2 linked regions of the Saccharothrix espanaensis DSM 44229 genome follow. The protein of the gene in region 1 binds, or shares a complex with, the protein of each later gene. Links are inferred from orthologs where the notes say so. Each region holds a gene or a part of one and is shown on either strand. Other genes may lie near its edges.

Region 1 (7,418 bases):
TCATCGGGTCATCGGCACCTTGTCTGGTAGGTGGTTAAAGAGCTCGATGACATTGTTTCGCTCGTTCCTCTGGTCCCGGTTGCCGGTGACGTCCGCTGCTGGCCCCCCAGAACGCCCGGCAACGTGAATTGTTTCGTGGTCCAGCGATGCGGGTCCGGGCGTCACGCTACCTGAAACCCACACTAATGGACTACGGCGAGTGGAGTCATCTCGACAAGTGAAAGTTTTCCGTCGACCACTACTCCAAACGGCCGCAATTCACCCCTTGTGCCGAACCTCCCCTCGGTGGTGGTTGCCGACGGTTAGTCGCCGCTGCGGCATCCGTGTTACACGGCGGTCCCGCGACTGCGGTCGGTGATGGTGCGTCTCGCTCCGTCAGCAAACGACGCCGTCACTCGAACGGCTCAATACCGAAGTCGTTCCCTGGTCCGCCGGGAGCAGTGCCGGCCGCCGAACCGCCGAACCCGCGGCCCCGTCACCTGGCATGGCCTCCGCGACGGCGAATCCGCACTGTTGCGGACTGTGCTCGCAGGTCGGCGCGGGTCAAGATCGGCTCCGACGCGACCCGCGCCCGACGCCGCCCGGGGCGCGTCAGGGGACGCCCGCCGGCCGCCGCTGATCCCTCGGGCTCACTCTTTGCGGTGAAATCGAAAAACAATCCGCGGAAATGGCGGCTGCGCCGAACGGCGAACGCCTGCGGACTCCTCCGGAAACGGCCGTCCAATTCACCCGCACGGCCCGTGGACGAGCGCGAAGCGCCCCCGCCGACAAGCCCGCGACCTGCCCGCCGCAAGTCCGCCACAAGGTCTTCGGACCAGCCCGCCGACAAGCCCGCGAGCCCCTCGCGGTGGCGATCCCGAAGCGGTCCGAACGCGATCCCGAAGCCGGTCGGAGACGATCTCCCGCTCAGGCGCCCGCGCGGTAGTGCGCGCGAGTTCCCGGGGTGCCGGACCCCCGTCACCCCCCACCGCCTAGACTCATGCGGAATCCCGGCGCCCGACCAGAGCGTTTCCGGGATGTTCCGCACGTCCTGCCCGTTACGAGGAGACCACGTTGAAGAGCACCGTCGAGCACCTGAGCCCGACGCGGGTCCGGATCAACGTCGAGGTGCCGTTCGACGAGCTCAAGTCGGACTTCGACCGCGCGTACCGCAAGCTGGCCAAGCAGGTCCGCATCCCCGGCTTCCGCCCCGGCAAGGCCCCCGCCCGCGTGCTGGAGAGCCGCATCGGGCGCGCCCCGGTCCTGGACGAGGTGGTCCAGGAGGCCATCCCGGCCAAGTACCTGGAGGCCGTCAACTCCGGCGAGATCCGCACGCTGGGCCGGCCGGACTTCGAGGTCACGAAGATCGAGGACGGCGAGTCGCTGGCGTTCACCGCCGAGGTCGACGTCCGCCCGGAGATCACCGTGCCCGCGTTCGGCGAGCTGGCCGTGAGCGTGGACGAGCAGGAGGTCACCGACGAGGACGTGGCGACCCAGCTCGACGAGCTGCGCGCCCGCTTCGGCACGCTGACCGGCGTCCAGCGCCCCGCCCAGGAGGGCGACTTCGTGGTCGTCGACCTGTCCGCCACGGTCGACGGCGCGGAGGTCGAGGAGGCCAAGACCGCCGGCCTGTCCTACGAGATCGGCTCCGGCCAGCTCGTGGAGGGCATCGACGAGGCCCTGATCGGCGCCTCCGAGGGCGAGTCGAAGAACTTCACCACCAACCTGGTCGCCGGCGAGCACGCGGGCCGCGACGCCGAGGTCACCGTGGTGCTGAGCTCGGTCAAGGAGCGTCAGCTCCCCGAGCTCGACGACGACTTCGCGCAGCTCGCGAGCGAGTTCGACACCCTGGACGAGCTCAAGGACGACCTGCGGGTCCGCCTGGGCCGGGTGAAGAAGATGCAGCAGGGCGTGCAGGCCCGGGACAAGGTCCTGGAGGCGCTGCTGGCCGCCGTCGAGGTGCCGCTGCCCGAGGCCGTCGTGCAGGGCGAGGTGGAGGCCCGTGCGCACGACGCCGTGCACGCCTTCGACCACGACGAGAACCGCTTCGCCGAGTGGCTGGTCGAGCAGGGCCAGACCCAGGAGGAGTTCGACACCGAGGTGCGCACCGCCGCCGAGCAGGCGGTCAAGACCCAGCTCGTGCTCGACGCCATCGCCGACGCCGAGCAGCTCTCGGTCACCGACGGTGAGCTCACCGAGCGGATCATCTACCAGGCGCAGCGGTTCGGCATCAGCCCGGACGAGTACGTCAAGCGGGCGCAGCAGTCCGGCCAGCTCGGCGCGATCTTCGCCGACGTGCGCCGCGGCAAGGCGCTGGCCTCGGTGGTCCGCCAGGCCGCCGTGACCGACGAGGCCGGCAACGCGCTCGACCTGGACGAGCTGTTCGGCGAGACGAAGTCCACTGAGGAATCCGCGGCCGAGCCGACGGCGTAGCCGCTCGGACCTCATCCGGAGTTGAAGCCCTGAGCGAACGCGGGCGGTGTCGGGAAGGCGACGCCGCCCGTCTTCGTTAAGGTCGTTGCTACGAGACTCTTTTCGGCAAAGTTAGGCAGGCAGACGTGACGCAGCACTTCCCGACGCCCGAGATGCGGTCGGCCACGGGGATGAACCTCAACGACTCGGTCTACGAGCGCCTGCTCCGCGAGCGGATCATCGTGCTGGGGTCGCAGGTCGAAGAGGGCATCGCCAACCAGATCACCGCGCAGTTGCTCCTCCTCGCGGCCGAGGACCCCGAGAAGGACATCACGCTCTACATCAACTCGCCCGGCGGCTCGGTGACCGCGGGCATGGCGATCTTCGACACGATGCAGCTCATCGAGCCCGACGTGGCCACCTACGCGATGGGTCTGGCCGCGTCGATGGGCCAGTTCCTGCTCTCCGCGGGCACGCCCGGCAAGCGGCACGCCCTGCCGCACGCCCGCATCCTCATGCACCAGCCCTCGGCCGGCGTCGGCGGCACCGCGGCCGACATCGCCATCCAGGCGGACATGCTCACCCGGACCAAGCAGGAGATGGCCGAGCTGATCGCGCAGCACACCGGTCAGACGGTGGAGCGCGTCATCGCCGACTCCGACCGCGACCGCTGGTTCACCGCCCAGGAGGCCCTGGAGTACGGCTTCGTGGACAAGGTGATCAGTCGGGCCAGCCAGGCGACGACCAACTGACCGGGCAGCAGAGGACCAGGAGAGAACCAGTGAGCCAGTTCCACGCGCCGCAGTCCCGGTACGTGCTCCCCTCGTTCGTCGAGCGCACGAGCTACGGCATCAAGGAGTCCAACCCGTACAACAAGCTGTTCGAGGAGCGCATCATCTTCCTCGGCGTGCAGGTGGACGACGCGTCGGCCAACGACGTGATGGCCCAGCTGCTCGTGCTGGAGTCGGAGGACCCCGACCGCGACATCCTGATGTACATCAACTCGCCGGGTGGCTCGTTCACCTCGCTGATGGCCATCTACGACACCATGCAGTTCGTCCGGCCGGACATCCAGACCTACTGCCTGGGCCAGGCGGCCTCGGCCGCCGCGGTGCTGCTGGCGGCGGGTACGCCCGGCAAGCGGCACGCGCTGCCCAACTCGCGGATCCTGATCCACCAGCCCGCGACCGAGGGCGTGTACGGCCAGGTCTCCGACCTGGAGATCCAGTCGAACGAGATCCAGCGCGTTCGGCGCCTGCTGGAGAGCACGCTCGCGCGGCACACCAGCCGGACGCCCGAGCAGGTGCGCCTGGACATCGAGCGCGACAAGATCCTGACCGCCGAAGAGGCCCGGGAGTACGGCATCGTGGACAGCGTCCTGCCGTACCGGAAGCTGTCGGCCAAGTAAGTGCCACGTGACGCCCGACACGCCGAGCCGACCAGGGTTCCTGCCCGGTTCGGGGTGTCGGGGGCACGCTGGTCCTCCCACACAAGTGGGTAGGCCAGGTACCGTCGAGGGGAACGGGCGGACCCCGCAGCCGGCGGGCGGATGCCGACAAAGCAGTCAGGCGCACCTCACCAGGACGTGCGCCGGAGGGGACAGAGGTCAGCGGTCATGGCGCGTATCGGTGACGGCGGCGACCTGCTGAAGTGCTCTTTCTGCGGGAAGAGCCAGAAGCAGGTGAAAAAACTCATCGCCGGCCCCGGTGTCTACATCTGCGATGAGTGCATCGACCTCTGCAACGAGATCATCGAGGAAGAGCTCGCGGAGGCGGGGGACGTCAAGCTCGACGAGCTGCCCAAGCCCGCCGAGATCCACGAATTCCTCGACCAGTACGTGATCGGCCAGAACGAGGCCAAGCGCACGCTCTCGGTGGCGGTCTACAACCACTACAAGCGCATCCAGGCGGGCGACCGCGGGCGCGAGGGGCGCGACGACGGCGTGGAACTCGCCAAGTCGAACATCCTCATGCTCGGCCCCACCGGGTGCGGCAAGACCTACCTGGCCCAGACCTTGGCGAAGATGCTGAACGTGCCGTTCGCCATCGCGGACGCCACGGCGCTGACCGAGGCGGGCTACGTGGGCGAGGATGTGGAGAACATCCTGCTCAAGCTGATCCAGGCGGCGGACTACGACGTCAAGCGCGCCGAGACCGGCATCATCTACATCGACGAGGTCGACAAGATCGCTCGAAAGAGTGAAAATCCGTCGATCACCCGCGATGTCTCCGGCGAGGGCGTGCAGCAGGCCCTGCTGAAGATCCTGGAGGGCACCACCGCGTCCGTGCCGCCGCAGGGCGGGCGCAAGCACCCCCACCAGGAGTTCATCCAGATCGACACGACGAACGTGCTGTTCATCGTGGCGGGTGCGTTCGCGGGCCTGGAGAAGATCATCCAGGACCGGGTGGGCAAGCGCGGTCTGGGCTTCGGCGCCGAGGTCCGCACCAAGGCCGAGGTCGACGCCGCGGACTACTACGCCGACTCGATGCCCGAGGACCTGATCAAGTTCGGCCTGATCCCCGAGTTCATCGGGCGGCTGCCGATGGTGGCCAGCGTCACCAGCCTCGACAAGGAATCGCTGGTCCGCATCCTCACCGAGCCGAAGAACGCGCTGGTCAAGCAGTACCAGAAGCTGTTCGAGATGGACGGGGTGGAGCTGGAGTTCACCAAGACCGCGATGGAGGCCGTGGCCGACCAGGCGATCCTGCGGGGCACCGGCGCGCGCGGCCTGCGGGCGATCATGGAGGAGGTCCTGCTGCCGGTGATGTACGACATCCCCAGCCGCACGGACGTCGCCAAGGTCGTCATCACCGAGCAGACGGTCAAGGAGAACGTGAACCCGACCATCGTCGCGCGGCAGCCGTCCCGGCGGGAGCGGCGCGAGAAGTCGGCGTGAGCCTTCCCCACACGCTGATCCTGCACGGTCTGGGCGGTTCCGGACCGACGCACTGGCAGAACTGGCTGGCAGGCGAGCTCGCCCACCACGGTGGGCAGGTCGACCTGCCGCAGTTCACCCTCCCGGACGCGCCGCGGCTGCACGTGTGGCTGGCCGAGCTGCGCGAACACCTCGCCGCCGCGCCCAGCTCGGGCGAGCGGGTGGTGGTCGCGCACTCGCTGGCGTGCCTGCTGTGGCTGCACCACGCGGCCGGGGAGTTCGACGAGGCGCTGCGGGTCGACCGGGTCCTCCTGGTCGCCCCGGTCAGCCCGGAGTTCGCCGGCGAACCGCTGATCAGCGAGTTCCTCGACGTCCCGCTGGACCCGACGACCGTGCGCCGGGCGGGTGCGAGCACCCGCCTGGTCCTCGGCGAGGGCGACCCGTACTGCACGGTGGTGCGGGGCAAGGAACTGGCCGAGGCGCTCCGGCTGGACGTCGACGTCATCGTCGGCGGCGCGCACCTGAACGTGGCGGCCGACTACGGCCCGTGGACCGCGGTCCTGAAGTGGGTCCGCAGCGACCGCACGCCCCTCACCCCACGCTGACCCCGCTCACGCCGCGCTGACCCCGCTCACGCCGCGCCGGCCGTCACGGGGTCTCGACGCGTTTGCCCAGGAAGCGGATCACGTCCGGCACGATCTTGCGGTAGAACACGTCGTCGTGGCCGCCGGGGGTCACCGAGGCCACGGCGGGCTTCGCGGCGGCGATGAACTTGCGGGTGCCCTCGATGAACCGGTCGTGGTCGCCGATCCACACGCCGACCGGGGCCGGGCCCAGCTTGTCCACGTGCTTGAGCGGGTCCAGGGCGGCCCACTGCTCCTGGTTCGCGAACGCGCGGCGCTTGGCCATCTCCGGCCAGGTCAGCAGCAGGCCGGGGGAGATCGCGGCCACCGCCTTGAGCGGTTCACGGCGTTCCGCGCGCCGGCGGGCGTGGACCAGCGCCCCGAAGCCGCCCATGGACACCCCGGTGCACGCGAAGACCGGCCCGCAGGAGCGCTCGGCGAGCCAGCGGGGCACCTCTTCGAGCAGCATCGCCATCGGGTCGTCGCCGGGCGCGTTCTCGTGCCAGTAGTTGTCGCCGCCGTCGACCGCGACGAAGCCGAACGGCGGCACGGACCGCCGGCCGACCGCGGTGACCAGGGCGTCCGGCAGGCCGCCGACGGCCGCGAAGCGGGCGTTGCCGTGCAGGCCGTGCAGGAGGATCGACATCGGCAGGGTGGAGGTGGGCACGCCGGGCGGCAGGATCGTCACCAGGTCGACCTCGCGGCGGCGGTACTGGGAGTACACCCGGTCCACCCGCACCACGGGCCGCTTTCCGGCGGGCACCGGACCCGCCACGCCCAGCACGTGCCGCAGCGCGTCGCTGCCCGGCGCGTGCCCGTTGAGCGTCGCGGCGACCCCCGTCACGGCCAGCCCGGTCGCGCCGAGCGCGCCGAGCACCGTCCGCCTGCTGACCATGTCCCCCTCCTGCGATCCCCCGGTTCCATCGCGCCGGGCACCCCCGGCGTTTCCGCTACACCACCGATCGCGCCCGAAGTTCGGCTATCCGCTCCAGCGGGTAGCCGAGCGTGCTCAGCACGTGGTCGGTGTGCTCGCCCAGCGCGGGCACCCGGCCCGGCGCCCAGTCCCAGCCGGTGGAGTCGACCGGTGGGCGCAGCACCGCCGCCTCGCCGCCCGGCACGCCCACCCGCGTCCACCGCTCGCGGGCGGCCAGCTGCGGGTGGTCGGGCAGGTCGGCGACCGAGCGGGTGCGGGCGGCGGGCACGTCGGCGGCGTCCAGTGCGTCGAGCAGGTCGGCCGCCGCCCAGCCGGTGAAGTCGAGTTCGGCGTGCAGCTCGGGCCGGTGCGCCACCCTCGTGCCCACCGTGCCGAACCGCACGTCGTCGGCCAGCTCGGGCCGGCCGAGCACCCCGCACAGCCGTCGCCACTGCGGGTCGTTCTGGACGGCCAGGTGCACCGCCCCGTCCCGGCAGCGGAACGGCCCGTACGGCGCGATGCTCGGGTGGTGCGCCCCGGTGCGCGGCGCGGCGGCCCCGGTGCCGGCGGCGTAGAGGGCGGGCTGGTGCATCCACTCGGCCATCGCCTCGAACAG
Region 2 (7,536 bases), 7.3 Mb from region 1 along the record:
CAAGCAGACCCGGGCCGCCGACGGGACGCTCACCGTGGTGGGGATCGCGGTCGAGGTCGCCGGGTTGCAGAAGATCGACATCGCGTCCGCGACCTGCGCCAAGGTCGTCGGCCGGGCCGAGCCGACCACGACCGCACCGGCCGGCCCGACCGGCCCCGCCGGCGCGGTCACCACCGGCCCGGCCTCCTCCGCCGCCTCCGCCCCGGGCAAGGCACCGCGCCCGACCGCTGTGGAAGGCCACCTGGCCGTCACGGGCTGACCGTCCGACCGTGCGGCGGGGGCTTTTCCACCCCCGCCGCACCACCACGAACCGCCGTCAGCCGGAAACGGCCGAACCAGCCCCGGCTTCCGCACCCACGAGCCCTGCCACGCACCCGTGAGCCCGGCCCCGCATCCGGCAACCCGGCCAGGCATCCGACGCGCCCGGTCCACAGCCGGACCGGGCGTCGGGTCACGGCCTCCGGCGGGACTTCGCCAACGCGCGGGCCCTGGCCACGAGTTCGTCCACCAGGTCGGCGTCGGCCGCCGGGGGAGTGCCGTCCGCGCAGCACGGCGGCTTGGTGCGGCGCTCGTTGAGCCGGGGCCGGACGCCCGCCAGCTCGTACAGCGCGTCGTACAGGTTGCGGCCCGGGTCGTCCTCGTGCGTGCCGACCAGCAGCACCCAGGCCGTCGCCGGGTCCGGGAACGCCACGATCACCCGGTCCGTGCCGCGCAGGTGCTTCACGCACAGGCGGGGCAGCGGCTCCGGCCCGGTCACCCGGTAGCCGAGCGCGGCGCAGCCGCTGTGCGCGAGTTCGTCCAGGAAGCGGTCGTACGCCTGGCGGGCGGGGCCGCGCAGGTGGGCGGACTGGACGCCGGCCAGCGGCGTCTCCACGACGGTGATCAAGCTGAGCGGACTACCCGTCCTTCGCCCCGGCGCAACTGCGCCAGGCTCGTCGCCAGGTCCTCGCGGTCGAGCAGGGCCCGGTCGCTCAACCGGCGGTGCACCTCGTCCAGCAGGCCGCGGGTGCGGCCGGCCCGGCGCAGCTCCGCCACCAGGTGCAGCACCTCGTGCAGCCGCACGGTGTCCAGGAGCATCCTGGGTTCCCGGCTGTGGATCGCCAGCACGCCTTCCCGGGCCCACGCCTTGACCGTCTTCTCGGTCAGGTCGAGCAGTTCACCGGCCACCACGGGCCGGACCGGCGGGGCTTTGCGCAGCGCGCGCGCCACCACGCCGTCGAGCTTGTGCCGCCGTTCGTCGTCCTCCGACAGGCTGGAGGCGACCTCCTCGATCTCCTCGATCTGGTCGAAGAGATCCCGGATCAGCGCGGCCTCCGTCGCGACCGACATGGCGACCTCCCTCAGTCACTACCGAGTATCACCCAGTTTTTCGGTAGTCGCAACAGTCGGCGCGCCGGGACCGCACCACGGCGGCCGCGGCGGGGTCGGCGAAACCGGGCCCGGCCCTGCCGGGACCGGCTCGACGACCGACTCAAATCACGGACCGACGCACAGCGCGGACCGGATCAGATCGCGGGCCGGCTCAGGACGAGAAGAACAGCCCGCCGAGACCGCGGTGCTTGCGGTGGCCGTAACCGTGGCCGTAGTGCGGCTGCGCGCCCCAGCCCGGCTGCTGCACCGGCTGCACGTAGTGCACCTGGGCGGGAGCCGGCGCGACGGGCGGCGGGGGCGGCGGCGCGGCCATCTGGGTCTCCAACCGGGTGATGGCCTCCAGCTCGCCGTAGTCCAGGAAGACGCCGCGGCAGCCGTCGCACTGCTCGATGTGTACACCCATGCGGTCGAAGGTGCGCATGTTCGCATGACACTTGGGACACTGCATCGTGTGAGCCTCCTGCTCTCGGTGCGATACGCGCGATATTAGCCGCGCGGAATGGGTTCGTGTTCCGACACGATCCGAGCACAGGCGTCGAGCAGTGCCTCTTGTGCCTCGGTGAGCGGTTTGTCGTCGCGCTCCGCAGCCGAGAGCGCACGCGCTGCCATCTGCACCACCAGCGCCCGCGCCGGCACCTCCAGCCGGGCCCACGGGTCGGCGCGCTCGACGGCCGTCCCGCCGGCGTCGAGGTAGGCGTCCAGCAGGCGGCTCCACGACTCCGGGTCCAGCACGCCGGCGGCGAACAGCGCGGCGGGCCGGGCCAGGTCCCACGCCGGGTCGCCCAGCCCCAGATCGTCCACGTCGATCAGCCGCCAGCCGCCGTGCTCGACCAGCTGGCCGAGGTGCCAGTCGCCGTGGATGAGGGTGTCGCCGTCGGCGTCCCCGAGCACCGGCACGAGCGTGTCGAACGCCTGCCGCACCACCGCCGACCGGGGACCGGCCGGCAGGTCGTGCACCGCCCGCTCCATCCGGGGGCGCGCGCCGGCGGGCGGTACCGGCCCGGCGAAGTCCGCCCGCCCGAACCGGTGCAGGTCGGCCAGCAGCCGCCCGGCGGCCTCCAGCGGCAGCGCGTCGACGTCCTGCGGCACCGGAACGCCCAGCGGCCACGCCGTGACCACCCGCCCCAGCACCTCCGCCGGCGGACCGGCGGGTGCCAGCAGGAGTTCACCCAGACGTGGGTCGCCGGCAACCCGGAGCCGGGCGGCGAGCACCGCGCGGTCGGTGCCGCGCTCGTGGGCCTTCAGCACCACGTCGCCCACCCGCACCACCACGACGTCCCCGCGCACCGCGAGCACTTCGGCCGGTACGTCCGCCGCGACCAGCGCGGCCATGCCCGCGACGAGATCCGAGTTCACCCGATCAGTGTGCTCCCGCCCCACCGGCCCAGTACGCGCACGGCTCACCTGCCCCAGCACGCCCGGCTCGCCGGTCCGACATGCACGCGCGGCCCGCAGGTCCAAGCGTGCGCACAAATGGCCCGTCCGTTCACGCGCGGCTCACCCGTCCACACACGCGCGGCTCGCGGGTCCAATCGCGTGCACGGCTCACCGGTCGAGGCACACGGTTCGCGGGGGAGTGGCGTAGACGTGGGCCGGCCCGCCGTCGCAGCCGCCGCGGTCGGCCGTGTCGGCGACCCGGGTCACCCGCCGCACGTCGGCCTGGTCGCACGGCCACCTGTGGAACGCCGAAACACCCTGGTACTCAACGGGTTTGAGGCAGTCGCCGGGCGCCACGTCCAGCGCCAGGCAGAGGTCCCCGGCGGTCAGGTGGTCGCCCTCCGGGCACGGGCCGGACGACACCCGGTAGGTCGCCTCGGGCGCGCCGCAGTCGATCTTCCGCACCGCCATCGCGTTCGACGGTCCGCCGGAGGTGACCACGCAGTCGCCCGCCGCCGGGTTCGACGTCCGGCCGAGCACGAACACCACGCCCGCGCCGAGGACCAGCACCACCACCGAGGCGATCACCAGGACGGTCGCCACCTTGCGGCGGCGCAGCGGGTCGGGGCCGGGCGTGACGGGGTCCACGCGCACCAGTGTGACCGCCGCCCGGAACCGGGCCGGAGGTGGTCCCCGGCGGGGAATTCCGCGCAGGTCGACGGTGTTGGAAGGAAACGGCAGGTGAACCGCCGGGTACCCGCGCGGGTCCGGTCGGGTCGTGCGACCCCCCGTTTTGACCAGTGGGAACCGGCCGGGGTATCTTTGGTACTCGTGCCCGACCCATGTCGGGCCGCTCCGCGTGCCTACGCGCCAGTGGTGCTGGACAGCCGGCCGCGGTGACCTCCACTCGTAGGGGCATCCTGGGATGTTGCCTGCGGACCTGAGGTCTACGGGCGCGACACGCCCGACCTCGGGTGCAGAGAGGGACCAGGTAACCAGTGCTCGACGTCGGCAAGGCGGCGGGCACTCGAACGGAAGAAGCAGTCGGCGAATGCCAACGATCCAGCAGTTGGTCCGAAAGGGCCGGCAGGACAAGGTCGCGAAGCAGAAGACCGCGGCGCTCAAGGGCAGCCCGCAGCGGCGCGGTGTGTGCACCCGCGTCTACACGACCACGCCCAAGAAGCCCAACTCGGCGCTCCGCAAGGTCGCTCGCGTGAAGCTGACCAGCGGCATCGAGGTCACGGCCTACATCCCGGGTGAGGGTCACAACCTCCAGGAGCACTCGATGGTGCTCGTGCGCGGCGGTCGTGTGAAGGACCTCCCCGGCGTCCGGTACAAGATCATCCGCGGTTCCCTCGACACGCAGGGCGTGAAGAACCGCAAGCAGGCCCGTAGCCGTTACGGCGCGAAGAAGGAGAAGAGCTGATGCCCCGCAAGGGACCGGCCCCGAAGCGGCCGTTGATCACCGACCCGGTCTACAGCTCTCCGCTGGTGACGCAGCTCATCAACAAGGTGCTGGTCGACGGCAAGCGCTCCGTGGCCGAGCGGATCGTGTACCGCGCCCTCGAAGGCGCCCGCGACAAGAACGGCACCGACCCCGTGGTGACGCTCAAGCGCGCGCTCGACAACGTCAAGCCCGCCCTGGAGGTCAAGAGCCGCCGCGTCGGTGGTGCGACCTACCAGGTGCCGATCGAGGTCAAGCCCGGTCGCTCGACCACGCTGGCGCTGCGCTGGCTGATCACCTACTCCCGGCAGCGCCGCGAGAAGACCATGGTCGAGCGCCTGATGAACGAGCTGCTCGACGCGAGCAACGGCCTGGGCGCGAGCGTCAAGCGCCGCGAGGACACCCACAAGATGGCCGAGTCGAACAAGGCCTTCGCCCACTACCGCTGGTGATGTGACGCCCGGCGGGCGTCCGGAAGATCCACTTGCGAACCGCCCGCCGGGCTCTCCCGGCCCTAGTGAGCCTGCGAGCTCAAGACAGGGGAAACACCCGTGGCACAGGATGTGCTCACCGACCTGGCCAAGGTCCGCAACATCGGGATCATGGCCCACATCGACGCGGGCAAGACCACGACGACCGAGCGGATCCTGTTCTACACCGGGATCAGCTACAAGATCGGCGAGGTCCACGACGGCGCGGCCGTGATGGACTGGATGGAGCAGGAGCAGGAGCGCGGCATCACGATCACGTCGGCCGCGACGACCTGCTTCTGGAAGAACCACCAGATCAACATCATCGACACGCCCGGTCACGTGGACTTCACCGTCGAGGTGGAGCGCAACCTCCGCGTGCTCGACGGCGCGGTCGCGGTGTTCGACGGCAAGGAAGGTGTCGAGCCGCAGTCCGAGCAGGTCTGGCGGCAGGCCACCAAGTACGACGTCCCGCGCATCTGCTTCGTCAACAAGATGGACAAGCTGGGCGCCGACTTCTACTTCACCGTGCGCACCATCCAGGAGCGCCTGGGCGCGAAGCCGCTGCCGATCCAGATCCCGATCGGAGCGGAGAGCGACTTCATCGGCGTGGTCGACCTGGTCGAGATGCGCGCGCTGACCTGGCGCGGTGAGGTCCAGAAGGGTGAGGACTACACGGTCGAGGACATCCCGGCCGACCTCGTCGACAAGGCGCAGGAGTTCCGCGAGCAGCTGGTCGAGGCCGTCGCGGAGACCGACGACGCCCTGATGGAGCTCTACCTGGGCGGCGAAGAGCTGACCACGGAGCAGATCAAGACCGGCATCCGCGCGATCGTGAAGAACCGCAGCGCCTACCCGGTGCTGTGCGGTTCCGCGTTCAAGAACAAGGGCGTCCAGCCCATGCTCGACGCGGTCATCGACTACCTGCCGGCCCCGCTCGACCTCCCGCCGGTCGAGGGCACGCTGCAGGACGGCGAGACGCCGGCCTTCCGCAAGCCCTCCGTCGAGGAGCCGTTCGCGGCCCTGGCGTTCAAGATCGCGTCGCACCCGTTCTTCGGCAAGCTGACCTACATCCGGGTGTACTCGGGTCGGGTCGCGGCGAGCTCCCAGGTCATCAACTCGACCAAGGACCGCAAGGAGCGCATCGGGAAGATCTTCCAGATGCACGCCAACAAGGAGAACCCGGTCGACGAGGCCATCGCGGGCCACATCTACGCCGTGATCGGCCTGAAGGACACGACCACCGGTGAGACGCTCTGCGACCCCCAGCACCCCATCGTGCTGGAGTCGATGACGTTCCCGGAGCCGGTCATCCAGGTGGCGATCGAGCCGAAGACCAAGGCGGACCAGGAGAAGCTGGGCACCGCGATCCAGAAGCTGGCCGAGGAGGACCCGACGTTCCGGGTCAACCTCGACCAGGAGACGGGCCAGACCATCATCGCCGGCATGGGCGAGCTCCACCTGGACATCCTGGTGGACCGCATGCGCCGCGAGTTCAAGGTCGAGGCGAACATCGGCAAGCCCCAGGTCGCGTACCGGGAGACGATCCGCCGCAAGGTGGAGAAGTACTCCTACACGCACAAGAAGCAGACCGGTGGTTCCGGCCAGTTCGCCAAGGTCCTGATCGACCTGGAGCCGCTGGAGAAGAAGGAAGACGGCGCCCTCTACGAGTTCGTCAACGGGGTCACCGGTGGCCGCATCCCGCGGGAGTACATCCCGTCGGTCGACGCGGGCGCGCAGGACGCCATGCAGTACGGCGTGCTGGCCGGCTACCCGCTGGTGGGCGTGAAGCTGACGCTGCTCGACGGCGCCTACCACGAGGTCGACTCGTCGGAAATGGCCTTCAAGATCGCCGGTTCCATGGCGCTCAAGGAGGCCGCCCGCCAGGCGAGCCCGGCGATCCTCGAACCGCTGATGGCCGTCGAGGTCACCACGCCCGAGGACTACATGGGCGACGTGATCGGCGACCTGAACTCCCGCCGTGGCCAGATCCAGGCCATGGAGGAGCGCAGCGGTGCCCGTGTCGTGAAGGCACTGGTCCCGCTGTCGGAGATGTTCGGGTATGTCGGCGACCTGCGGTCCAGGACCCAGGGTCGCGCGAACTACTCGATGACCTTTGACTCCTACGCCGAGGTTCCCGCGAACGTCGCCAAGGAGATCATCGCGAAGGCGACGGGCGAGTAACCCCAACCGGAGCACCGCAGCACCACGCGGGCTCTCCGGGGTCTCGTCCCTGGGGTCCGCACAACCCTTGACGTGACGCCCGGCGGGTGGCAACTCACCCGTCGGGCTAAGCAATAGAAGTCCAGGAGGACAATCCAGTGGCGAAGGCGAAGTTCGAGCGGACGAAGCCGCACGTCAACATCGGCACCATCGGTCACATCGACCATGGCAAGACGACGCTGACCGCAGCGATCTCCAAGGTCCTGCACGACGAGTTCCCGGACCTGAACCCCTTCACGCCGTTCGACCAGATCGACAAGGCGCCGGAGGAGAAGCAGCGCGGTATCACGATCTCGATCGCGCACATCGAGTACCAGACCGCGAACCGGCACTACGCGCACGTCGACTGCCCCGGTCACGCCGACTACATCAAGAACATGATCACCGGTGCGGCGCAGATGGACGGCGCCATCCTGGTGGTCGCGGCGACCGACGGCCCGATGCCGCAGACCAAGGAGCACGTGCTCCTGGCCCGCCAGGTCGGCGTGCCCTACATCGTGGTGGCCCTGAACAAGGCCGACATGGTGGACGACGAGGAGATCCTGGAGCTCGTCGAGCTCGAGGTCCGCGAGCTGCTCTCCGAGTACGAGTTCCCGGGCGACGACCTGCCGGTCGTGCGCGTCTCGGCGCTGAAGGCGCTCGAGGGCGACG

The links.
Region 2: the proteins of tig (region 1) and rpsG are in contact, whole or in part, in a crystal structure (PDB 3GTY), measured with the Thermotoga maritima proteins. The link is inferred for Saccharothrix espanaensis DSM 44229 from one-to-one orthologs. Residues at the interface, in WP_004081061.1 of Thermotoga maritima: Glu122, Val124, Val129, Leu130, Tyr133, Glu188, Gly259, Ile262, Tyr263, Glu266, Ser270, Glu273, Gln274, Glu277, Arg308, Gln311, Ile312, Ser315, Tyr316, Glu325, Arg329, Arg336, Leu363, Phe366, Trp367, Arg373, Leu377, Arg381, Leu384, Glu387; in WP_004081843.1 of Thermotoga maritima: Lys34, Lys52, Lys55, Glu59, Arg62, Gln63, Glu66, Asn67, Lys69, Val71, Arg95, Ala109, Lys110, Lys111, Gly112, Arg113, Pro114, Glu117, Glu121, Ile124, Ala125, Tyr127, Asn128, Asn129, Thr130, Gly131, Lys135, Asp139, Arg142, Met143.

Annotation. Positions count from the first base shown.
Region 1 is NC_019673.1:1,439,030-1,446,447, forward strand. What follows is about bases 364-3,232. They hold tig (trigger factor), read left to right. Parts: upstream 364-1,053; coding sequence 1,054-2,412; downstream 2,413-3,232. Other genes in these bases: BN6_RS06780 (ATP-dependent Clp protease proteolytic subunit), read left to right, coding at 2,538-3,143; BN6_RS06785 (ATP-dependent Clp protease proteolytic subunit), read left to right, coding at 3,173-3,232. Also shown: more of BN6_RS06785, read left to right, coding at 3,233-3,799; ATP-dependent Clp protease ATP-binding subunit ClpX, read left to right, coding at 4,007-5,287; BN6_RS06795 (RBBP9/YdeN family alpha/beta hydrolase), read left to right, coding at 5,284-5,871; BN6_RS06800 (alpha/beta hydrolase), read right to left, coding at 5,915-6,784; BN6_RS06805 (CaiB/BaiF CoA transferase family protein), read right to left, coding at 6,840-7,418. UniProt on the Bacillus subtilis protein: Involved in protein export. Acts as a chaperone by maintaining the newly synthesized protein in an open conformation. Functions as a peptidyl-prolyl cis-trans isomerase.
Region 2 is NC_019673.1:8,757,123-8,764,658, reverse strand. What follows is about bases 2,922-5,908. They hold rpsG (30S ribosomal protein S7), read left to right. Parts: upstream 2,922-4,173; coding sequence 4,174-4,644; downstream 4,645-5,908. Other genes in these bases: fusA (elongation factor G), read left to right, coding at 4,744-5,908; rpsL (30S ribosomal protein S12), read left to right, coding at 3,800-4,174; BN6_RS38435 (LppU/SCO3897 family protein), read right to left, coding at 2,922-3,396. In the rest of the region: BN6_RS38460 (choice-of-anchor P family protein), read left to right, coding at 1-259; BN6_RS38455 (hypothetical protein), read right to left, coding at 452-886; BN6_RS38450 (hypothetical protein), read right to left, coding at 883-1,329; BN6_RS38445 (TFIIB-type zinc ribbon-containing protein), read right to left, coding at 1,523-1,819; BN6_RS38440 (aminoglycoside phosphotransferase family protein), read right to left, coding at 1,858-2,727; more of BN6_RS38435, read right to left, coding at 2,917-2,921; more of fusA, read left to right, coding at 5,909-6,846; tuf (elongation factor Tu), read left to right, coding at 6,984-7,536.